2 regions of the Dysosmobacter sp. Phy genome follow, and region 2 is predicted to be linked to the other one. Evidence: predicted binding sites of a transcription regulator. Region 2 holds the regulator's gene; the other holds the start of a gene.
The links. The regulator Rex, encoded in region 2, represses fermentation and respiration genes when NADH is low (regulators of the CRP and FNR family bind a similar motif). The targets are predictions, from matches to a motif close to ATTGTTAANNNNTTAACAAT.
Positions count from the first base shown of each region.

Region 1: a site for Rex is predicted at 2,652-2,671, ahead of ACVDHE_RS06290 (acetyl-CoA C-acetyltransferase). Genes of this name have one in related genera too.

Region 1 is NZ_CM136997.1:1,277,888-1,281,539, reverse strand. It holds gene ACVDHE_RS06305 (pyridoxamine 5'-phosphate oxidase family protein) at 1-355, shown strand, start outside; gene ACVDHE_RS06300 (hypothetical protein) at 400-573, opposite strand; gene ACVDHE_RS06295 (helix-turn-helix domain-containing protein) at 667-897, shown strand; gene ACVDHE_RS06290 (acetyl-CoA C-acetyltransferase) at 1,161-2,417, opposite strand; gene ACVDHE_RS06285 (peptidylprolyl isomerase) at 2,726-3,652, opposite strand, start outside.
Region 2 is NZ_CM136997.1:2,255,399-2,259,050, reverse strand. It holds gene fic (protein adenylyltransferase Fic) at 1-298, opposite strand, end outside; tRNA gene ACVDHE_RS11155 (tRNA-Arg) at 360-436, opposite strand; gene ACVDHE_RS11150 (redox-sensing transcriptional repressor Rex) at 816-1,445, shown strand; gene ACVDHE_RS11145 (S-layer homology domain-containing protein) at 1,474-2,565, shown strand; gene ACVDHE_RS11140 (hypothetical protein) at 2,645-2,788, shown strand; gene ACVDHE_RS11135 (sodium:solute symporter family protein) at 2,915-3,652, opposite strand, start outside.

The DNA of each region.
Region 1 (3,652 bases), 980 kb from region 2:
CTACTACCTCGCCACGGTGGACGGCGGGCAGGCCCGGGTGCGGCCCTTCGGCACCATCGACCTGTTCGACGGCCGCCTGACCGTCCAGACCGGCCGGAAGAAGGACGTGTCCCGGCAGATCCTGGCCAACCCCAGGGTGGAGCTGTGCGCCTTTGACGGGGAGCGGTGGCTGCGGCTGGCGGCCGCGGCGGTGGAGGACCCCCGGATCGAGGCCCAGGCCCATATGCTGGAGGCATACCCCTCCCTCCAGGCCATGTACCAGCCCGGGGACGGCAACACCCAGATCTTCGCCCTGACGGAGGTCACGGCCACCTTCTCCTCCTTTACGGAGGCGCCCCGGACCCTCACCTTCTGACGGACCCGGAAACGCCCGCGGACAGAGACCGTCTGCGGGCGCTTTTATGGCCGCTTCGCCTCTTTTCCCGGGGAAAACCGGGGGCAGGCGGGGGCGTCCGCGGTCCGGTCCTTGAGCCGGGGGTGGACGCAGTGGCCCTGGGCGATGGGGGCATAGCCCCGGCCGCTCTTCACGTAGTGGCGGCGGAAATACCGGCATCCGGCACAGGTGTCAGGCATTTTATCACCTCCCGTACTTCTATTTTAAGGGAAATACCCTTAGAAGCCAATAAGGGCTATTCCCTTAATATATACTGTGGCCGAGGTGAGGATATGCTCGGCCATTTGCGCGCCCTTCGGGAGGACCAGTCCCTGTCCCAAAAGCAGCTGGCGGACCTGCTGCAAGTCCACCAGACCACGTATTCCGACTACGAACGGGGCAATCTCAACATTCCCGTATCCGCTCTGATCCAGCTGGCGGCGTTCTATCACACCAGCATCGACTATCTGGTGGGATACACGGACGATCCGACGCCCTACCCCAGATCCCGTCCCCGGCGCTGAAACTGCGCAAAAGAGGACCCCGGCCAATGGCCGGGGTCCTCTCAGCGTGTCAAAAAGACCTTTTTGACACGCTGAGCAAGTTTTTTGAACCTCAAAAAGGTTCAAAAAACTCATGATTAAAAACGAAAGACACCCTTCCTGGGTTTCTTTCGTAACTATCTTCCTTCCCGTTGCACAAGATTTCCACTTTTTTCAACAAGCAAAAGAGGACCCCGGCCAATGGCCGGGGTCCTCTCGGTTTCTCAGGGATGTTCAGCAGGTGCTCAGCACTTCTCGAACACGGTGGCAGTGCCCTGGCCGCCGCCGATGCAGAGGGTAGCCAGGCCCTTCTTGGCGTCGGGCCGCTTCTGCATCTCGTGCAGCAGGGTCACGATGATGCGGGCGCCGGAAGCGCCGACGGGGTGGCCCAGGGAGATGGCGCCGCCGTTGACGTTGACCTTGCTCATGTCGAAGCCCAGCTCACGGGCAACGGCGATGGACTGGGCGGCAAAGGCCTCGTTGGCCTCCACCAGGTCGATGTCGTCGATGGTCACGCCGGCCTTGGCCATGGCCTGACGGGAGGCGGGCACGGGGCCCACGCCCATGATCTTGGGATCCACGCCGCCCTGGCCCCAGCCGATCAGCTTGGCCATGGGCTTCAGGCCGTACTTCTCCACGGCCTCGCCGGAGGCCAGGATGATAGCGGCGGCGCCGTCGTTGATGCCGGAGGCGTTGGCGGCGGTGACGCGCTGGGTGCCCTTGTCGGCGGTCTCCTTCAGGCCCTTGGGCTCAAAGGTGTGCACGACCTCGGGGTTGGGGGACTCGGGGCCCACGGGGAAGGCGCCGCGCAGCTTGGAGATGCCCTCGGCGGTGACGCCGGCGCGGGGGAACTCGTCCACCTTGAACTCCACGATGTCCTTCTTGACCTTCACGGGCACGGGAACGATCTCGTCCTCGAACTTGCCGGCCTTCTGGGCGGCCTCGGTCTTCTGCTGGGAGGAGGCGGCGAACTCGTCCATCTCCTGGCGGGTGATGCCCCAGATATCGGCGATGTTCTCAGCGGTGGTGCCCATGTGATAGTTGTGATAGGCGTCCCACAGACCGTCCTTGATCATGGTGTCGATCATCTGGGTGTGGCCCATCCGGGCGCCGTAACGACCGGTGGGAACGGCATAGGGAGCGGCGCTCATGTTCTCGGTGCCGCCGCAGACGATCACGTCGGCGTCGCCGGCCAGGATGGCGCGGGCGCCCTCGATGACGGACTTCATGCCGGAGCCGCAGACCATGCCCACGGTGTAAGCGGGAACGGAGTAGGGGATGCCGGCCTTCACAGCCACCTGGCGGGCCACGTTCTGGCCCTGGGCAGCGGTGAGGATGCAGCCGAACATGACCTCGTCCACCTGCTCGGGGGCGACGCCGGCGCGCTTGAGGGCTTCCTTCACCACGATGGCACCCAGCTCAGTGGCGGGGGTGTTCTTGAGGCTGCCGCCGAAAGAGCCGATAGCGGTTCTGCAGCAATTCACGACATAAAGATCTTTCATGATGTTCCTCCGTTTTTATAAAATGTAAGTCAGGTCTTGCAGCGGTCTGTGGACACCGGCCAAAGACCGCTGCCGCAGATGCCAACACACAATGACGGGAGGTGGTACAGAAGTTGTCAAAAAATAAACAGGATTGCTAATTTTTTGACAAACGCCTGTCTGCCTCCCCTCGCAAGTTTGATTATAGTGGGTTTATCCGCCCCCGTCAATGGCAAAATGGCCGTTCGTCCCATTTTTGTTAAATCTTTGACAAAACCCCATCCAATTTCGTCACCTTGACGAAATTGGATGGGGCCGTCTCCCGGCGGTCACGTTTGCGGAGCGTCCTCCGCATCCATCAGGGCGCTCCAGAATTCTCCGGCGTCCAGGTCCTCCAGGATGGAGGTCCACTTTACCTCCGCCGCTTCCGCAGCGGACTGGAGCCGCCAGTCGAACCACTCGGCAGCGGTGGCGGAGGCGTCCAGCGGCAGCCGCAGCAGGATATAAAAGCTGCCGTCAGCCTCCACGATGCCGCTCCACTGGCCCTCCTCCAGGTCCAGGGCCGCCTCCTCCGCCGCCCCGGGCAGGGTGCCCTCCCCGGCGCGGAAGGTCCGGCCGTGGGGGTACTGGTCCCGGTCAGGGTCGTCGCTGTACGTGGCGGCCAGGACCGCGAAGTCGTTTTCCGGGGCGGCGGAGCCGTTGAGCTTGGAGAAGGCCTCTCCGGCCCGGGCACGGGCGGCCTCGGCGTCGTCCCCGGCGTCCACCCGGATGAAGTCTAGGGTAAGATAGCCGCTGTCGGCGCCGAAGGCGGCCAGATCCTCCGCCGTGGGGTAGGCGCCGCTCTCCGGGTCACCGGCGCTCTGCCGCAGCCGGTCGTAGAGGTAGGCGGTGGCGGCCAGGGTCTCCGCCCGGGTCCGGTCCAGGCCCAGCCGTCCCAGATCGGTGAGGTAGGCGTCCTCGCCTCCGGCGGCCTCCGCCGCGGCGGTCCAGTCGGCCTCCATGGCGGCCCGGTCCTCCTCGGTCAGGGCGCAGTCCTGGTCCTCCGCCATGTTTTCCACCACGGCGTAGAGCACCGTGTCCGCCAGGGCCTGCTCCGCGGCGTAGTCCGCCAGGGTGCCCTCACCGAAGGCGGCGTCCCAGTCCAGCTCTGTGCCGGCGTCATCGTAGGCGGTCTGGATGCTGTCGCAGGTGTAGGCCAGCCAGTAGAGGTACCGCCAGGCCTCCACCTCCCGGCCGTCCACGGTCAGGCCCGGCTC
Region 2 (3,652 bases):
CATCAAAGGTGGACTGCGGCATCTTTTCAATATTGGAGAGGGCCGCTTCCAGATACATCACCGGAGCAAACCGGAAATTGCCCTTGGCGATGTTGACGGTACGGAGCTCGCCGGCAAAGTCGTAGATGTCCTCAAAGAGGTACTTATGGATGAATTGCAGAGAGGAAAAAGTCCCCGCCTCCAGCCGATCCAGCAGGCCCTTCTCAAACAGTTCGACCGCTTTCTTTTTGCTGATCCGCTCCTCCTCGCGGGCAAGGTCGGCAGAGGATGTGAGTCCCAGTTTATTCTCGAGCGCCATGACAATCCCTCCTTTGCCTAAATGAAAACAAAAGGCACTTGCAAAAGCAAGTGCCTTTTGTTGGTACGCCCGGCTGGATTCGAACCAGTGGCCTACAGAGTCGGAGTCTGTCACTCTATCCAACTGAGCTACGGGCGCATATTCACTTGCAGGGGATTTGCGGTTGCGGGGAAACAGTGGTCAAATAGTAGTCAACGGCGGCGCTTTCGCTTGGCTTCCCAGCCGCGATCCCAGTGACCACGGGGCTTTGCGCTGTATCTCAACTGGAACCGCCGGAAATGTCGGAGTCTGTCACTCTATCCAACTGAGCTACGGGCGCATATCTAATTTTCAGATGTACTCCAGCACATCTCTTGGTAGTATAGCAAGGTTTCCCCAAATTGTAAAGCCCCTTCTCGAAAAAATTTTCTGTCCAAAAGATTGTTAAAAAATTTGACAAGTTGGCCGTTATGGTCTAAACTAGAGATTAAGAAATTTTTAACGATCCTCATGGTTCGTGATTATAGGAGTGATCACATTGAAAAAGGAGAACATCTCCGACGCCGTGATCCGGCGCCTTCCCCGGTACTACCGCCAACTGACAGACCTGTGCGCCCGCGGTGTGGTACGGATCTCCTCCCATTCCCTGGGGCAGGAAATGAATATCACCGCCTCCCAGATCCGGCAGGATTTCAGCTGCTTCGGTGAGTTCGGCCAGCAGGGCTACGGCTACAACGTGGAAGAGCTGCGATCTGAGATCGGCCATATTCTGGGGGTGGACAACGACCACCACCTCATTATGATCGGCGTAGGCAATCTGGGCCACGCGCTGCTTCAGAACTTCCCCTTCTCTCAGACCGGTTTCACCGTAGACGCCGCTTTCGATATCAACCCTCAGCTCTCCGGCACCGTCATCAACGGCGTGCCCGTCTATCCCATGACCCAGCTGGACGAATTTGTCCGCAGCCACAGCGTGGACGTGGTGGTCCTCACCATCCCCCAGTCCGTGGCCCAGGACACCGCCACCCACCTGATGGATCTGGGCATCCGGGGCTTCTGGAACTTCACCAACATGGAGCTGTCCAGCCCCTCCCCCGACGTGAAATTTGAAAACATTCACTTCGCCGACAGTCTGCTGACCCTCAGCTACCGCATCGCCAACCGCTGACGGGAACAGTCCACGAAAGGATACTTCCATGAAGAAAAAACGCTTCCTGCTGCCCGTCCTCTGTCTGCTGATCCCTCTGGCACTGATGGTCTCGGCCCTGGCTGCCGGCGGAGATCTGTCCGATCCCCTGGCCTCGCTGTCCTACCTGACCGGCATCTTCACCGACACGGTGAACAAGCGGGTGGATGAAAAGCTGAACGCCTCCGACCAGGCCCTGCTCTCCGGGAATCTGGAAGCTGTCTCCGGAAGCTCCACCGCCACCTGGACGGAAACCCGCCTGAAAGAGGGTGACGTTCTGACCGGCTCCACCGGCACCAGCGTGCTGGTGCTGGCCGGCGGTGCCCGGGTCACCTTCTCCGGCGCCGTGGTGGACGTGACCACCGGCACCGCCGTCACCAGCGGCAGCGCTCTGGCGGTGAACCACCGCTATCTCGTGGCTGAAAACACCACTGCCGATTTTACCGTTACCTCCAAGACAGCGGTGGTGGACTACCAGGGTCCCTACGCCTTCCGCTATTCCAACGCCACCGATTACAACGCCATCGCCGCCGCCCTCAAAACGCTGAACCTCTTTAAGGGCAGCTTCACCGGCTATGGCGAGGGTTACGATCTGGAGGTAGCCCCCACACGGCTCCAGGCCCTTATCATGTTCATCCGGGTCCTGGGCGAGGAGGACGCCGCCCTGGCCTACACCGGCCCCATGCCCTTCACCGATGTGGCCGCCGGTTCTCAGAGTGAGAAATACGTGGGCTACGCATACAGCAAGGGCTACACCAACGGGTACAGCGCCACTACCTTCCGGCCCAGTCAGACCGTCACAGCGGGGCAGTACATGGAGTTCATGCTGCGGGCCCTGGGATACAGCTCCGCGGCCAACACGGATCTGTCCGGCACACTGGACAACGCCTACGCCAACGGCGTCATCACCTCCGGGGAACTGACCGCTCTGCAAAGCGGAACCTTCCTGCGGGCGGATCTGGTCTATGTCTCCTATTACGCGCTGGACGCCACTATGGCCGGTACCGGCATCACCCTGCGGGACACCCTGATGAACAAGGGCACCTTTACCTCCGCCCAGGTAAGTACGGCTGCCGCTCTGGTCCCCGGCGCGAGAAAATAAGAGGAACCCCTTTCCCGGGGCCGCATACTATGGATTGAGACCGGTTCGGACGGTCTACGAATTCATAGGAGGTTCCGGTATGTGCAATAACGGTTTTGGCGGTGGCAACTGCTGCTGGATCATCATTCTGCTGATCATCATTTGGTGCTGCTGCGGCAACGGCAGCTGGGGTGGTTCCGGCTGCGGCGGTAACTGCGGCTGCAATCCCCCGTCCTGCTGCTGATTTTTCATAAGAGACCCGGCGCCCCGTGTCCTGTGGGACACGGGGCGCCTCGCTGTCTGTCCGGAAAAAAGTCCGCGCCGGCAAGCCTGCCGGCGCGGACCGCGGGAGGGAGGGATCGTCTGCTGCTCAGTCGTCCTCCTCCGGAGCCAGCTCCGTGGTACGGACCTTGGGCGGACAGAGCAGGGAGAACACCAGGAAGAACACCAGGCCCACCACAAGACCGGGGATAATGGGCTGGCTCAGCTTCACGCCGAAGAGTACACCGCCGGAGATCTTCTCCAGATACACCACCACGATGGACCCGGAGATCAGAGAGGCGATGGTGCCCGCCAGAGAGGCGCCCTTCCAGTAGTGGCCCAGCACATAGGGGAAGAAGGCGCCCGCCGCCCGCAAGGTGAAGCAGAACATCAGCAGCGTCACGATACCAGAGGTGTTGAACAGGGCGATGAACATGGATGCCACACCTACGATGCCCATGACGATCTTGGTGACGTTCATGACCTCCTTGCTGGTGGCATCGGGCTTAAGGACTGCGCGGTAAATGTCGTTGGCGAAGATGGAGCCCGCGCCCAGCAGGTCGGAGTCCGAGGAGGACATGGTGGCGGAGATGATGCCGGCGAAGAGCAGTCCGCAGATGACCGCAGGCATAGCCTCCATAGCCAGCACCGGCAGGGCATAGCGGGCGCCAACAGACTCAAAGTCAGCGGCGGAGAACTTGCCCATGGAGATCAGGGCCAGGACGATGACGCCCAGCACCGCCGGAACGAAGGCATAGACGAAGTTCAAAACAGCGGCCAGGACGGAGCCCTGCCGGGCGGCCTTGCCGTCCCGGGCGGCGTAATAGCGGGAGACGGCCTCCTGGCC